3 regions of the Halomonas sp. HL-93 genome follow, and region 2 is predicted to be linked to each of the others. Evidence: riboswitches for the same ligand, from Rfam matches in the RefSeq annotation. Region 2 holds a riboswitch; each other region holds the start of a gene.

Region 1 (5,362 bases), 860 kb from region 2:
CATGGCAAGGTGGAAAGGCTAATTGACGCCGCGCGATAGTTTCTGTTTACTCAAGGCATGTGAAATTGACGTTTACGTTAACTTGCCAACACAATGATAACAGGAGCTATGCTATGTCCGTTCGCGAAATCCCCATGTATATCGATGGTCAGCCGGTCACCTCTCAAAGCCAGGAGTGGCGCGATGTGGTGAATCCGGCCACCCAGGAAGTCGTGGCCCGTGTGCCTTTCTGCACTGCCGAGGAAGTCGAGCGTGCAGTTGCCAGCGCCAAAACGGCGTTCAAAGAATGGCGTAAAGTGCCGCTGGGCAAACGCATGCGCATCATGCTCAAGCTACAGGCGCTGATTCGCGAGCACACGCCCGAACTGGCGGCGCTGATTACCGAGGAGCACGGCAAAACCCTGCCGGACGCCGAAGGCGAGGTTGGGCGCGGGCTAGAGGTGGTTGAACACGCCTGCTCAATCACGTCGCTACAGCTTGGTGAGTTGGCTGAAAACGCTGCTAACGAAGTCGATGTGTATACCATGCACCAGCCGCTGGGCGTCGGGGCGGGCATTACTGCGTTTAACTTCCCGATTATGCTGCCCTGCTTTATGTTCCCACTGGCGATTGCTACCGGCAATACCTTTGTACTGAAGCCCTCTGAGCAGGACCCAAGCTCGACCATGCGCCTGGTTGAGCTTGCTCATGAAGCGGGCATTCCAGCAGGCGTATTAAACGTGGTCCATGGTGGCCCTGAGGTGGCCAATCAGATTGCCGATCACCAGGATATCAAGGCGTTGTCGTTCATCGGTTCGACCCATGTAGGCTCGCTGCTTTACAACCGCGCTGCCGCGGCGGGTAAACGCATGCAGGCGATGATGGGCGCTAAGAACCATTGCGTGGTGATGCCTGATGCCAACCGCAGCCAGGCGATTGATAGCCTGCTGGGCTCTGCTTTTGGTGCCGCCGGGCAGCGCTGTATGGCCAACTCAGTGGTGGTATTGGTGGGTGAAGCCCGCGAATGGCTGAATGACATTGTCGATGGTGCCCGCAGTATGAAAGTTGGCCCCGGTACCCAGCGCGATGCGGATTTGGGGCCGCTGGTATCTCCCCAAGCCAAAGAGCGGGTCGAGCGGTTAATTACCGCAGGAGAAAAAGAAGGCGCCAAGTTAATGGTCGACGGTCGAGGCTGTTCTGTGGACGGCTATCCGGAGGGTAATTTCGTAGGGCCGACACTGTTTGCCGACGTGACCGCAGAGATGACCGTCTACCGCGAGGAAATCTTTGGGCCAGTGCTCTGCGTGGTGAGCGTGGAAACCCTGGACGACGCCATCGCGTTCATCAACGGCAACCCCAACGGCAACGGTACCTCAATCTTTACCAACTCCGGCTGGGTCGCGCGGCGCTTTGAAACCGATATCGACGTAGGACAAATTGGTATTAACGTGCCGATTCCCGTGCCGGTCGCCTATTTCAGCTTTACCGGCTCGCGTGGGTCGAAGTTGGGTGACCTGGGGCCGAACGGCAAGCAGGCGATTGCCTTCTGGACACAAACTAAAACCGTGACCGCACGCTGGTTCGAACCGGAGAATGTCTCCAGCGGTATTAACAGCACGATTTCACTTAGCTAACGTCACTTGCCTCCTTCCCCTCTGCTTTAGCTGAGGGGAAGGAGGCAGTGTGAGTCTTAAACCTCAGGCAACGGCTAGAAATCGTGAAACAACGGCAGGCTTTCTTCCAGCAGTTGCTCAATGGGATCAAGCTGACTTTCGTGCAGAACCAGTAATGACGGCTCTTCGATAAAGTGCTTGCCAGTCGGCACCAATAGCGCAAATTCTCCCTCTTCAAGATGAAACTCGTGAATCTCGCGCAGTCCGTAAGGTGTGTAGCATTGCGCGCAGCGATACGCTTCGTCCTCGCCGTATACTAAACGGTGGTACATTTTAAACAGCGTATAGAGTGCTAAACCGCCTTCGAAGGCGGGCCAGCGCGCTGGAATCGTGCGCGTCTCTTCGTTTAATGTTTGGCCATCCGCCTCAGCATTGGCGATCGCATCGCTAAGCGGGGACGCCAGCAGGGCGTCGTTATCGGTGGGAAATGCAGCGTTAGTTTTGGAGGCTTGCTGAAAGTCGTTTACCACGCGTTTGAAGTCGGCGACGTTATGAATGGCATAGTCCACATGCTGTAAATCCTCCGGCTCGAAGCTGCCGTTTTCCCAGCCATGAATGACGCGTAGCGTCATCAAGCCGCGCGCCATGGGGCGTGCCAACAGCAAATACAGCATAATGTGAAGGTGTAGCTGTCGTTCGTCGGTATCGTTTTCAAACGCCTTGTAAGGGTCTGCAAACAGTTCGTGTAGCCTGCCCGGCGTATGTTCCTTGGCTTCTGTGTAGCGCATAAACGTTTCCCTTCTCTAGCGAACCGTTTCGCGATTGGCGCACGGTCTTTATCATGTTATTGGGTTACTTACTGAGTATGGCGAGCGGTTGTCAAGATTGAAAGACCTTGTGACGTGAAACGCCGTTTGCCTGCGCGTTATGGCATACTCATGGTGCTTTACGCTGACGCGTTTATCGTTGAGGATAGCGTCCGTTTAGATAATTCTTTCACTCATTGTCGCCAGGGGAGCCCCCAAGGGCTGAGAGTGCGCTTAGCGTTTACCCTGGAACCTGATCCGGATCATACCGGCGGAGGAAGTGCGACATGTCTTACCTAACATCAGCCGTGCTAGCCGCGGCACTCGGTGGTTTTATCCTGCTTGGTCTGCGCGCGCGCTGGGCCGATGGCACGGTCGATGACTATATCACGGCACGTAATTCACAGTCCGGGGCATCTCTTGGGCTGTCGTTTCTCGCGTCCGGCATGGGGGCGTGGATTCTGTTTGCGCCGCCGGAAATCGGTGCGTTTGTGGGGCCTGTGGCGCTGACCGGTTATGCCCTCGGTTCGGCGCTGCCGTTTATCGTATTAGGCCTTTATGGACCCGCTATTCGCCGGGCGTTGCCGGAAGGCAGAAGCATCGCTGAGTTCGCCCAGGCATGCTTTGGTACAAACGTGCGGCGCTGGGTTTCGCTGGTCTCAGTGGCCTATATGGCCTGCTTTTTAGCCGCAGAGCTGACGGCCATTGGCGCGATTACCGCTTTGCTTTCCGATGTGCCGCCCGCCCTGGTGGTACTTGGCGTTGCCTTGAGTACGCTTGCCTATACCGTGCTCGGAGGACTGCGGGCAAGCCTTGCCACCGATCGCTGGCAAGCTTGGCTGCTGGTCGCTTTGTTGCTCATCGTCAGCAGCGTGGCGTACACACACCTGCCCGATATGCCCACGATGTCGTCGATGCCAAAGGTGCCGTTAAGCGACGCGCTGAGCGTGGCGATAACGTTGGTGATCGCCGTCACCGCAGCCAATCTGTTTCACCAAGGTTACTGGCAACGGGTATGGGCCGCGCAGGATTCACAAAGTCTTGGTCGTGGTGCGTGGTTGGGTGGCGGTATGACCATCGCCGTAGTGATGGTGATTGGCGGCTTGGGGATGCTTGCCTCGATCAGCGGGGTTGAGTTGGGTGATCCGCCGATGCCGTTTTTTGCTTTACTGGGTAACGCACCCTCTTGGCTTGCACTATTGGCTCTCGTGCTAGCGGTGACGCTGGTGGCATCGAGCGTGGATACGCTGCAAAATGCGATTGCCTCGTTGATGGTGTCTCAGCATCAGCAGCAGGGCAGATCACTAACCACCGCCCGTTGGCTGACCGTTGCCTTGATGGTGCCGGTGGTTATCATCGCACTACAAGGGCTCTCGGTACTGCGGCTGTTTTTAGTCGCCGACCTACTGTGCGCCGCGATTGTCGTGCCGGTACTGCTGGGGCTATGGCAGCGTATGACAACTGCCGCCGCTATCGGCGGCGGCATCGCTGGATTATTAGGCGCCGTTTTACCCGGCTGGGTCACGACCAGTAGCTTGGAAGCAGGGCTGCTAGCTGCCACTTTCCCCAATGGCATTCCTACGCTTGGGCCTTTTTTGGGGGCGCTATTGGCTTCCTCATTGGTAAGCGTCAGTTGGGCAAAGGTGGCCGGTAACCGTGCGCCTTGGGCAAAGCATGGCTGATCACGTTATGATGGTAGGCTACCGTCTACCATCATGGGTGACAGTCAATGAACTTCCCTATTCTGCCCGATGAAGAGGCTCGTCTGGCAGCCCTTTACGAATTGGCGCTGCTGGATACGCCGGAAGAACCCGCGTTTGATCGGGTGACGCGGCTGGTTACCCAGTTACTGAATGTGCCTACCTCGACCGTCACGCTGATTGACGCGAAACGCCAATGGATTAAATCGCGGGTAGGAACAGAACTTAGTGAAACCTCCCGCGACGTGGCATTTTGCGCTTACACGATTGCGGAAACCGTACCGCTGGTGGTTGAAGATACCCGTGAAGACCCGCGCTTTGCTGATAATCCGCTGGTGACGCAAGCCGATGGCGTACGTTTTTACGCGGGCATCCCGCTACGTACGTCAAAGGGTCTGGCACTAGGGTCGCTGTGTGCCGTGGATACCCGGCCGCGACGACTTAGCGAAGCCCAGCTCGACGCCTTGAAAGACCTGGGGGCGATTGTTACCGACGAAATCCACCTGCGCGAACGGTTCTTATTTGAAAAGCACCGCCGGGAGGCGTCGCAGGCCTCGCTTGAAGCACTGCACCTTGATCTCGAAAACCAGATTGAACGACGCACTCGAGAGCTGAATCTGGTGATCGAGTCGGCCTATGATGCCTACGTCAGTATTGATGACAACGATATTGTTTTAGATTGGAATCGCGCCGCAGCGACGATGTTTGGTTGGTCGCGTAAAGAAGCGTTGGCGCGGCCTATTCAGCAGCTGGTCTTTCCTGACGGGGTGCCTGAAGGCGATCATAAAACGCCCGTTACCTATTACGCCGCCTGTCGTGACGGAAGCCCATTACCGGTAGAAATACGCATCAAGGCACTCGATATTGATGGGAAAAGTCTTCGCAGCTTGTTTCTGCACGATGTCACCGAACGCCTTCAATTGGAGCGCTTGCGCGATCAGCAGGCTCGCGAAGATGTCTTAACCCTGCTGCCCAATCGGCGCGCGCTGGATGAGCGGTTGCCAGAGGCCATGGCGCGTACCCGACGCCAGCAAACCGCGCTTGCCGTGTTGTTTATGGATTTGGATGGTTTTAAAGCCGTTAATGACCTCCACGGCCATAGCGCTGGTGACGGGCTGCTACGTGAGGTTGCCAAGCGCCTCACCGCGGGTGTGCGTGAGACCGACTATGTGGCTCGCTGGGCAGGGGATGAATTTGTTGTATTGCTGGAAAGTGTCGCGTCCGAGGCGGCCGAACGGATTGCCCGGCAGCTCGTCGAAACAAT
Region 2 (5,362 bases):
GAATCCAGGCGTGTTGGATGCCCAAGCCTACGGGTTGAAATCAACAGCGGCAGACGTGCTGACGTTTGTGGAAGCCAATATGGACAGCGCAGAGCTTGATGAATCACTGAGCCAAGCCATGGAAACCACGCGGACCGGTTACCTTGAGGTCGGTGATATGACCCAAGGGTTGGGCTGGGAAAGCTACGCCTATCCGGTCGCACTTGATGCGCTTGAACAAGGCAATTCGCTTGAGATGATACTCGAAGCCAACCCAGTCAACCGCCTAAGCCCACCGCTGCCCCCCAGGCAAGAGGCACTCTACAACAAGACCGGATCGACCAATGGCTTTGGCGGCTACGTGGCCTTTGTGCCCAGCGAGCAGATCGGTATTGTGATGCTGGCAAACCGCAACTACCCCAATCAGGCGCGCATCGAGGCAGCGCACCATATCTTTACCGCGCTAACCGACGAGCCCTGAGCAATGGCGCTGAGCAATGGCGCTGAGCAAAGGGGCGGAATATGCGAAAGTTGCATTTTTGCGCAGCGATAAGGAGACTAGCACCACTTCCATTGCCTGCAAGAGTCAGCCCCATGCGTTTAAACGCCGACTTTACCCGCTTTGCCTGTGTGACACCGGAAGATTACCGCTGGGTGGCCTCGCCCAGCGCTGGCGTCGAACGGATGATGCTTGACCGTATTGGCGATGAAGTGGCGCGCGCCACGAGCCTTGTTCGCTACGCCCCCAACAGCCAGTTTGACCGCCATATCCACGGTGGCGGTGAAGAGATTTTAGTGCTGGAGGGCGTCTTTGCCGACGAGCATGGCCGCTACGCCGCCGGTAGCTATCTGCGCAACCCTATCGGTACGGGCCATACGCCGCAGATTGGCGATGAAGGCGCGCTGATTCTGGTCAAGCTCCATCAGTTTGACCCTAACGATGAGTTACAACTGGCGGTGCCCGCCCATCGCTTGCCCTGGCAGCCCGACCGCCGACCGGGCATCGCCTATAAAATGTTGCACACGTTTAAACAAGAACGCGTCAGCCTGGAGCACTGGGAGGCAGAGCAAGCCATCAGCTATCCGGTGCTAACCGGTGGGTTGGAGTTTTTCGTTCTGGAAGGTACGTTGAGCGACGGCGACGGTGAATACACAGCGGGTAGCTGGTGCCGTTATCCCAGCGGCATGGCACTGACACTCACTGCCGGAACCGACGGGGTGCAGCTATATCTCAAACGCGGTCACTTGCCGCCCGCTCAGGCCGAATCAGCCTAAAGCGAGAAAGGGCAGCAGCGTTAGCGCAATCAGTATAACGATGGCCACGCCCACCAGCGTGACTTGCACGGGGTGGGCAGTGAAGCGCTGCCATAGAGTTGGCGCATCGCCGCGCGCTAGCGCGTCATGATGTTCCTGCCTGGCGCGCGTCTGGCGCTCGGTTTGGTACTCGGCCAGCAGCGCCTGGGCATCCTCAAGCTGGCGTTTATCACGCAGCCAAATCGCATCGACACCCAGCCGAAAGAAGCCCGCCTGCGTCTCGTAGATGTCCATGCCGTGGGCATCGAGTAACTGACGCACTTCCATTGCCTCTTCGTCGGTTACGTGGCGCAGGCGGAAAAGCAGATGTGCCATACTATTCGCCCTTACCGGCCATCAGGTCCGCTTGGATCACTTCGATCCAGTAGCCATCCGGGTCTTTGACGAAAATCACATCCTTCATTTTGCCCTGATCGGCCCGTTTGACAAACGTCACGTCGTGCTCGTCGAACCATGCCTGTGCGGCGACTAAATCGGGTACGCTAAAGCAAATATGACCAAAGCCTTGCGGTTCGGCGTTGCCATCGTGGTAGGCAAAGTCGTCCTGGTTTTCTGTTCCCCAGTTGTGGGTCAGCTCTAGAAGACCCTTCTGGCTAAACGTCCAGGCGGTGCGCGCCTCGGTCTCTTCTGGTACGTCTTCGCCGCCTTCGAGGTTCGCAAGGAAGTAAAGCGAGAACTGCATTTCCTCGAAATCGAGCCGACGCATCACCTGCATGCCAAACACCCGGGAATAAAACGACAGCGCCTGCTCGGGGTCCTTGACCCGCAACATGGTGTGGTTCAGGCGGAAGCCTTGGGTCTGCCTAGGGGCAGGTATCACTCCTGGATGCTGTTCACCTTGAAACGGCATGCGCTATCTCCTTTGACGTATCGGTTACTTTGTATAAGCCTGCAGAGACTCTGCACAATGTCTCTATTTACCCTTATGACTGCCCAATTTCAGTATCTATCGCTTCATCATGAGGGCAATCTGACAAATTACCAACCCTGGACAAGAGGCCTTATGCCCCGTGAGCTCAATGTACTGAGTGCACCGCCCACCCCGTGCTACCACGCCCCCAAAACCGGCTTCCAACGCGTCTTGTTGTGGAAATCCTATGCAAACGTCCTACGCTTTAATTATGTCGTTATACAAGACGCTAGGTAATGTCTAACTGAGCGCGTCCATCAGGAGCCGGTAATGACCTCGATTGATATGACCCTTGGCGATCACATCACGTTGAAGCAGCTTTCCCAAGCGCTCCGCAACGGTTTTTCGCCAATTGTGGAAGTGGAATCCATGGACGGTATCTATAAAGTCCGTTTTCACCATGCCAACGGTGTCTCCGATTTATCCAATGCCGAAGGACACGTCAGCACTTTCCTGGGCACTGGTGAAATCCGCGATACACTGGGTGAATTAGGCTTAACCCACGGCATCCTGACGTTTGCTGATCAATGCGGCGACGAAATGATTGGCGTTGAGGGAAAAGCCATGACACCTGATGAAATGCTCACCTACGGAACACGCATCTCGTTTCGCTAGATGTCGCTGCCAGGGCTTTACAGACCGGCTCAACCCGAAGATAGTATCAACACGACAGGGGCGCTCGTGACACAACGGGCTGAGACGCACCCTCATAACCTGAACCGGCTAATACCGGCGTAGGGAGTCGTGGCGCGCTTGCCACCTCCCCCGTCGGGAGGATGCTATGACGCTACCCCCACTTGGTGACTCCCTCGCAAAACTTCATGCTAGCACTCCGCTAGTCCATTGCATTACCAACTATGTGGCGATGAACAGCAGCGCCAATGTGTTGCTTGCCGCTGGCGCCTCCCCCGCCATGCTACATGCCCAAGAAGAGGTGGCAGAGTTTACCCAGCTAGCTGGTGCGCTCTCGATTAATATCGGAACCCTTTCAGCTCCTTGGGCCGATGCCATGCTTATCGCCGCAAAGACCGCGAATGCCTGTAGCATCCCTTGGATTCTGGACCCAGTGGCCGTTGGTGCCACCGGCTATCGCCAGACCGTCTGCACAGCACTATTGAACCACCAACCCAGCGTTATTCGCGCCAATGCCTCCGAAATACTTGCGCTCAATGGATTAAACCACCAGGGCCGCGGCGTCGATGCGACCGCCGCTACCGAGGATGCCCTGGCAGCCGCCATGGCTCTAGCCGAGCAGTATCGCTGTGTGGTCGCCATGACCGGGGAGCGGGACGTGATTACCGATGGCGACAAGTGCTACATCATCAACGGCGGCCACCCAATGATGCCCCGAGTTACAACGCTAGGCTGTGGGCTTAGCGCCTTGGTGGCGGCGTTTGTCGCAGCAACCCCCAACGCGCCGCTGGACGCCAGCAGTGCAGCAATGGCGTGCTTTGCCCTGGCCGGTCAACGCGCAGGGGCTATAACTAAGGGGCCGGGAAGTTTTTACGTTGCCTTCTTGGATGCACTGTACCAACTCACCCCGGACGAACTCAGCCAGTTCGCCCAGCGGGAGGTGTCGCATGCCGCTTGATCTGTCGCTCTATTTGGTCACCGATGCAACGCTGTGTCAGCGCCATGGGCTTGAGAACACCGTCCGCGAAGCCGTCAGCGGCGGCGTTAGCATTGTACAACTACGCGATAAGCATGCCAGTGACGCCGACATGATCGACCAGGCACGGCGCTTGAAAGCCGTGCTGGCGGGCAGCGGGGTGCCACTGATTATTAATGACCGCCTCAAGGTGGCGCTGGCAAGCCAGGCGGATGGGCTGCACGTCGGGCAAAGCGATACGGCCGTGCACCAGGCACGCCTGGCAATGGGGCCGGATGCCATACTGGGACTTTCGATCAATACCGTGGAGCAGCTTCAGGCAGTACCCACCGACCTGCTTGATTACGTGGGCATCGGGCCGGTGTTTGCCACGCCTAGCAAACAGGACCACGCCCAGCCCATCGGCTTTGGCGGCCTTGCCTCCCTGGTCAATGCCTGCCCGCTACCCAGCGTGGCCATCGGCGGGCTCAATGCCAGCCACTCAAGCGCCGTGCGGCGCGCCGGTGCCCATGGGCTGGCGGTCATCTCGGCGATCTGCGGTCAGCCTGATCCGCGCCAGGCGGCGCTGGCGTTTAGCGAACAATGAACCATCTAGATGACATCAAGGCTTTCGTCAAAGTCGCTGAGCTGGGTAGCTACACCCGCGCCGCTGAAGCGCTTGATCTCTCACGAACGCGGGTATCTCGACAGGTCATGGCACTGGAAGAAGCGCTGGGCGCCCGATTGATTCAGCGCACCACGCGGCGGCTGCACCTTACCGAGGCCGGCGAGCGTTACCTGGCCCGGGCGCAGGGTATCCTGCTTGCTCTGGAAGAAGCCGCCGCTGAAGTGAGCAGCGGCACCTGTACCGTCAGCGGGTGGCTGCGCATCAACGGCCCCATGAGCTTCGGCACCCGCTACCTCGCGCCACAGGTCGCCCGGTTCATGCAGGCGCACCCCGGCCTCGACGTCCGCCTGGATCTGAACGATCGCCGGGTAGACCTGCTGGAGGAAGGCTACGATCTGGCCATCCGGATTGGCAGCCTGCCCGACTCCAGCCTGATTGCAAAGCGCCTTACCCGCTGTCAGCTGGTGTTTTGCGCCTCACCTGAGTATCTGGCGCAGCACGGCACGCCTACGCGCATTGAAGATCTCTCGCAACATCGCTGCCTGCGTTATCGCAGCGGCCAGAACAGCGGCCACTGGTACGTCGGCAAACAAACGCTGGCCGTCTCGGGGCCGCTCGAGAGCAACAACGGCGATATGCTGACCCAGGCCGCCGAGGCAGGCCTGGGCATTGCCCAGCAGCCCAGCTTTCTGCTGCCCGAGAGCATCGCCAACGGGCGGTTGGTGCCGATTTTCCTGGAGGCGCCACCGACGCTGCTGGAGATTCACGCCCTGTATCCCGCCAGGCGCCACCTACCCGCCAAGGTGGCGCATTTCATCGAGGTACTGGCGGACGCCTGGGGCGACCCACCGTCGTGGGAAACGGAAATGGGATTGTCGCCTGTTGCGCAACAGTGAAGTGCCTGGCCAAGGGATTATCAACCCCTCGCGCGGTCGTATAGTGG
Region 3 (5,362 bases), 1.5 Mb from region 2:
GAGAGGAATTGACCCTGAGCGGTGATAGGCCAGTATCTTCTGTCTTCGATTCTGCTTGGCGTAATAGAGCGCGTATACGAGGCCAATAATGGATGCTCCCCCGCTTACTACACCAAATATTTCGATAACCGTCATATTTGTCTACCAATCTACCGGACGCCTGGGCTCAGCCGCCGGCTTGGAGCGGAGCGGAAAACTGGTTGGCTTGAGCCCTTTGATAGCTGTGGAGCTTGCGACGTCACCCCATCTTCAGTAGCACCCGGGTTTAGAGTCAGAAATAACTTTATCGTGTTTTACCACCAGTTGCTCGGCATAGGCTGACGGTGTCAGCCCTCCAAGACTCTTCTTCGGTCTTTCTTCGTTGTACTCCCGCCGCCATGCCTCGATGACAGCCTGGGCGTGTTGAAGGCTGGTGAACCAATGCTCATTTAGGCATTCATCTCGAAAGCGCCCATTGAACGATTCGATGTAGGCGTTTTGGTTGGGTTTTCCAGGTTCGATTAAAAACAGGGCAACGCCACGTAGATGCGCCCATGACAGCATGGCGCGCCCACAGAACTCCTTTCCATTATCCGTACGAATGGCGCTCGGTAGGCCACGTTGTAGGGCCAGGTGATCCAGAATACGTGTTAAAAACAGTCCGCTAATGGCACGTTCAGGCACGATCGCCACGGCTTCATGGGTGGCGTCATCGACAACCGTGAGGCTCTTTATCACTCGTCCGTCTGCCGTCCGGTCAAACACAAAATCCATTGACCAGACCTGATTGGCAGCCCCAGGGCGACCAAGTGGCTTTCGCTCAGACATGGGAACCTTCTTGCGCTTGCGACGCTTCACCTGCAAGCGAGCTTCCGCATACAGACGCTCAACACGCTTGTGATTGACCGGTTCTCCGGCCTGACGCAGCTTCAGGTAGATCATGCCAGCGCCATAGCGGCGATGCCGGTGTGCCAAGGCAACAATGCGTTCACGCAATGTCTCATTGCGGTCAGGGGCCGGCTGGTAGCGCAATGCACTGGCACTCATACGAATGACACGGAGCGCTCTGCGCTCACTCAGGCCACGTGACACCATAAAGCGCACCACGTCTCGGCGTGCCGGGGCGCTCACCACTTTTTTCTCAGCGCCTCGCGAGTGACCTCCATTTCCAGTAGCGACTCTGCGAGCAGCTTTTTCAAGCGTCCATTTTCGGCTTCGAGTTCTTTGAGTCGCTTGGCATCGGGGACGCTCATGCCGCCAAACTTGCTCCGCCATAGATAGTAACTGGCTTCTGAGAAACCGTGCCGACGGCATAGCTCTTTGATGGGCAGCCCCGCTTCGGCTTCGCCCAGGAAACCAATGATCTGTTCTTCGCTGAAACGCTTCTTCATGTCCAATCTCCTTACCCATAGGATCGGACTCTAAAGTGTAGCGCTACTCAATCAGGGGGTGATGTCGCTTGCTCAAGACTCATTACGAAGCCGATTATATGCGCAATTAATTTGAATAAGATCATCTCTCGATTCAATTTCAGCAAGAAAGTCTCTCAATATTTCCATTTTCCAGACGATACCTAAATCAGACTCAGAATTGATTCTACCACTATATATTCCTAAAAAATGTACCATTTCTTTTTTTGCCTGATACTGCTTTCCTTTGTGATCAACTATATCGCCTACTTTAAATCTGGCGATGACCAAAGATCCAGATTGCCCAGGCCGAGCCCGGCAGTCAATTAGGAAACTAGGGAGTTTTTTATAATTTGTATCTGGTTCTGAGGCAATGTAACCAGTTGACCAAATGGCAAAATTTTCATTCATACCAAATGGAAAACCCAATACATGAACTTGATCCGCTATGCGCCACTTATGCCAATCTTCTTTAGTTTCAACGAAGTGATGAATGGCATTACTTATTTCGGATATAGGTACTGCAACCACATCAACTGAAGCTCCAAATTCCGGATGCTCTACCCATACAGGGCACTCCATTTCATTGTCAGCATACAAATCAAATGCATACCAAACAGGTTCATGAGAGCCAATTATCTGAAATCGAATATTATTGGGAATGCCAAGATTTTTATTAAGAGGCTCTCCTGTTTCTTGGTGTCTCCCAGTTATGTTGTGCCTGTTGGTTATGAAAACAGGGCCTTTTTTAGAGTTGATAAAGAATGCTGTACCGGAAGAGAGTTTTGCATTATCGAAGTACATTTCGATATATAAAACTCGCATTGAATTTGTATTTATTTCCCCCGCAATCTCGGGATTATCTAATTTAGTAGATGTGCTCATCGTCATCCTTGTACAGCTAACAGTGATTCTACGCCCCGCAGCAAAACCTTAATGAACGCGACGGTGCCTTGATTAAGATTTTGCAGCCACCTAATTCGACTCTACCCCATTGATTCTTCTGTTAGCAAAGCCAATTTTGGCAGTATACCTAAAATTCGTATCCCGAACGATTCTCCATCTCCCTCCCCTTGCATCTCCCCCACCCGCCTCCTACACTCCACCAACGAACAGCTTGACGGGGTGCCGGTGATATCCGGCTGAGATGGCGCAGGGCGAGCATTTTTTGCTGCCGAGCGCTGGTCCCGCTGAACCTGATCCGGCTAATGTGCTGCTTAACATAACGAGCAGCACGGGTACCGGCGTAGGGATCAAGCGATGGCCATGGCTAGCTCTCTCTTACGATCGCACGCCACCTTCCGCGCCATTTCCTCGATCTCGCCCGCCTGCCTTCCGGATCATTACTACCGGAGGCATCATGGGCTACCGCTTTACTGATCTCACCACCGCCTGCCATAACGATTGGCGCGCCTATATCGAGCACGATTTTGTGCGCCAGTTGGGCAACGCCACGCTGCCTGAAGCGTCGTTTCGCCACTACCTGAAGCAGGACTACCTGTTTTTGATTCACTTCGCCCGTGCCTACGCGCTGGCGGCCTATAAAAGCCCTACCCTTGCCGATCTTCGCCAGGCCCATGAAGGCTTGAAAGCCATTGTGGATGTCGAGTTGGGTCTGCACGTGGGCTTTTGCCAGGCGTGGGGGATTTCCGAACAGGAATTGGAAGCGCTTCCCGAAGCCAGGGCGACGCTTGCCTACACCCGCTATGTATTGGATACCGGCAACCGTGGCGACCTGCTGGATTTACACGTGGCGATGGCCCCCTGCCTGGTGGGCTATGGCGAGATCGCCAACTGGCTAAACGCCCAGCCATCTACTTTACGCGGCGAGCGAAACCCCTATGACGCCTGGATCGCCATGTACGAAGGCGACGAGTTTCAGGCCGCCATGCACGCAGAGCTTGAATGGCTCAATACCCGCTTAGCCGATGTCCCCCCCGCCCGCTTTGCTGAACTCAGCAAAATTTTCCGCGATGCCACCCGCCTGGAAATCGACTTCTGGCAGATGGGCTTAGCGCTGATAGACCAAGACCTGACAGCTTGATGCAGCACGACAACAACCTATGGAGACCGTAATGACTAAGTCCGTCAACAATAGAACCAGTCACTTTTTAGCCGAAACCGCCCAGGTCGATGCCGCCGCCATTGCGCCGCTGCCCGGCTCAAGGAAGGTTTACGTGGAAGGCTCGCGGCCGGATATTCGCGTGCCGTTCCGGGAAATTTCACTGTCGCCGACCAAAACCACCGGCATCGATGAAGAGAACCCGCCGCTGCTGGTGTACGACACCTCCGGCCCCTACACCGACCCAGAGGCTAACAACGATTTACGCAAAGGCTTACCCGCCCTACGCCGGGCCTGGATTGAAGAACGCGATGACACCGAGTTTCTCACCGGCCCCACCTCCGAGTACGGTAACCGCCGCGCCAACGACCCCACCCTTGCCCAGCTGCGCTTTGATTTAACCCGCACTCCACGGCGGGCCAAGCCGGGTAAAAACGTCACTCAGCTTTATTACGCGCGACAGGGCATTATCACCCCAGAAATGGAGTTTATTGCCATTCGCGAAAACCAGCGCCGCCAGGCGTTAGGGTCTGAAGAAGTGGAGCGCATTCTGGGCCACCAGCATAAAGGTCAGAGCTTTGGCGCCAGCCTACCAGAAGAGATCACACCCGAGTTTGTGCGCGATGAAGTAGCCCGCGGGCGGGCGATTATTCCCAATAACATCAACCACCCGGAAAGCGAGCCGATGATTATTGGCCGCAACTTCCTGGTCAAGATCAACGGCAACCTGGGCAACTCCGCGGTGACTTCTTCTATCGAAGAAGAGGTGGACAAGATGACCTGGGGCATCCGCTGGGGCGCGGATACCATCATGGATCTCTCCACGGGGCAAAACATCCACGAAACCCGCGAGTGGATTTTGCGCAACTCGCCGGTGCCCATTGGCACGGTGCCCATCTATCAGGCGCTGGAAAAGGTCAAAGGCGTGGCCGAAGACCTTACCTGGGAAGTGTTCCGCGACACCCTGATTGAGCAGGCGGAACAGGGCGTGGACTATTTCACCATTCACGCGGGCGTACTGTTGCGCTATGTGCCACTCACCGCCAAGCGGGTCACCGGCATAGTCAGCCGCGGCGGCTCGATTATGGCCAAGTGGTGTTTGTACCATCACCAGGAGAGCTTCCTGTACACCCACTTCGAAGACATCTGCGAGATCTGCAAGCAGTACGATGTGGCGTTCTCCTTGGGCGATGGTCTGCGCCCCGGCTCCGTGGCGGATGCCAACGACGAAGCGCAAATGGCGGAGCTGAAAACCCTCGGCGAGCTGACCCATATCGCCTGGAAGCACGATGTGCAGGTGATGATCGAAGGCCCCGGCCACGTGCCCATGCACCTGGTGAAAGAGAACATGGATAAGCAGCTGGAGTACTGCGACGAGGCGCCCTTCTATACCCTCGGCCCACTGGTCACCGATATCGCCCCCGGCTACGACCATATTACCTCGGGCATTGGCGCAGCGATGATCGGTTGGTTTGGCTGTGCGATGCTCTGCTACGTGACGCCCAAGGAGCACCTGGGCCTGCCCAATAAAGACGACGTTAAAACCGGCATCATCACCTACAAGATTGCCGCCCACGCAGCGGACTTGGCCAAGGGCCACCCGGCGGCTCAGCGGCGGGATAATGCGCTTTCCAAGGCGCGGTTTGAGTTCCGCTGGGAAGACCAGTTCAACCTGGGCCTGGACCCGGACACCGCCCGTGAGTACCACGACGAGACCCTGCCCAAGGACTCCGCCAAGGTAGCCCACTTCTGCTCCATGTGCGGGCCGAAGTTCTGCTCCATGAAGATCAGCCAAGAGGTGCGTGACTATGCTAACGAACACGGGCTAAACGGCGATCAGGAAGCGGTGATGAAAGGCATGGAAGAGCAGGCGGAGAAGTTTCGTCAGAAAGGCAGCGAGCTGTATCAGGAG

The links. Region 2 has a riboswitch for thiamine pyrophosphate ahead of thiM (hydroxyethylthiazole kinase). Riboswitches for the same ligand answer to the same signal wherever they lie in the genome.
Region 1: linked by a shared signal. The riboswitch ahead of GA0071314_RS13530 (sodium:solute symporter family transporter) and the one ahead of thiM (hydroxyethylthiazole kinase) in region 2 are both predicted to bind thiamine pyrophosphate.
Region 3: linked by a shared signal. The riboswitch ahead of tenA (thiaminase II) and the one ahead of thiM (hydroxyethylthiazole kinase) in region 2 are both predicted to bind thiamine pyrophosphate.

The regions. Positions count from the first base shown of each region.
Region 1 covers NZ_LT593974.1:2,915,527-2,920,888, reverse strand. Annotated here, with positions in the region: gene GA0071314_RS13540 (CoA-acylating methylmalonate-semialdehyde dehydrogenase) at 114-1,613, shown strand; gene GA0071314_RS13535 (hypothetical protein) at 1,688-2,380, opposite strand; TPP riboswitch at 2,594-2,696, shown strand; gene GA0071314_RS13530 (sodium:solute symporter family transporter) at 2,686-4,080, shown strand; gene GA0071314_RS13525 (diguanylate cyclase domain-containing protein) at 4,128-5,362, shown strand, end outside.
Region 2 covers NZ_LT593974.1:3,772,365-3,777,726, forward strand. Annotated here, with positions in the region: gene ampC (class C beta-lactamase) at 1-460, shown strand, start outside; gene GA0071314_RS17450 (cupin domain-containing protein) at 574-1,254, shown strand; gene GA0071314_RS17455 (DUF6164 family protein) at 1,246-1,608, opposite strand; gene gloA (lactoylglutathione lyase) at 1,610-2,143, opposite strand; gene GA0071314_RS17465 (hypothetical protein) at 2,474-2,818, shown strand; TPP riboswitch at 2,865-2,961, shown strand; gene thiM (hydroxyethylthiazole kinase) at 2,985-3,794, shown strand; gene thiE (thiamine phosphate synthase) at 3,784-4,398, shown strand; gene GA0071314_RS17480 (LysR family transcriptional regulator) at 4,395-5,315, shown strand.
Region 3 covers NZ_LT593974.1:1,177,514-1,182,875, reverse strand. Annotated here, with positions in the region: gene GA0071314_RS05300 (hypothetical protein) at 1-135, opposite strand, end outside; gene GA0071314_RS05295 (IS3 family transposase) at 250-1,254, opposite strand; partial or broken gene GA0071314_RS19735 (transposase) at 1,221-1,370, opposite strand; gene GA0071314_RS05290 (trypsin-like peptidase domain-containing protein) at 1,443-2,273, opposite strand; TPP riboswitch at 2,500-2,658, shown strand; gene tenA (thiaminase II) at 2,749-3,432, shown strand; gene thiC (phosphomethylpyrimidine synthase ThiC) at 3,464-5,362, shown strand, end outside.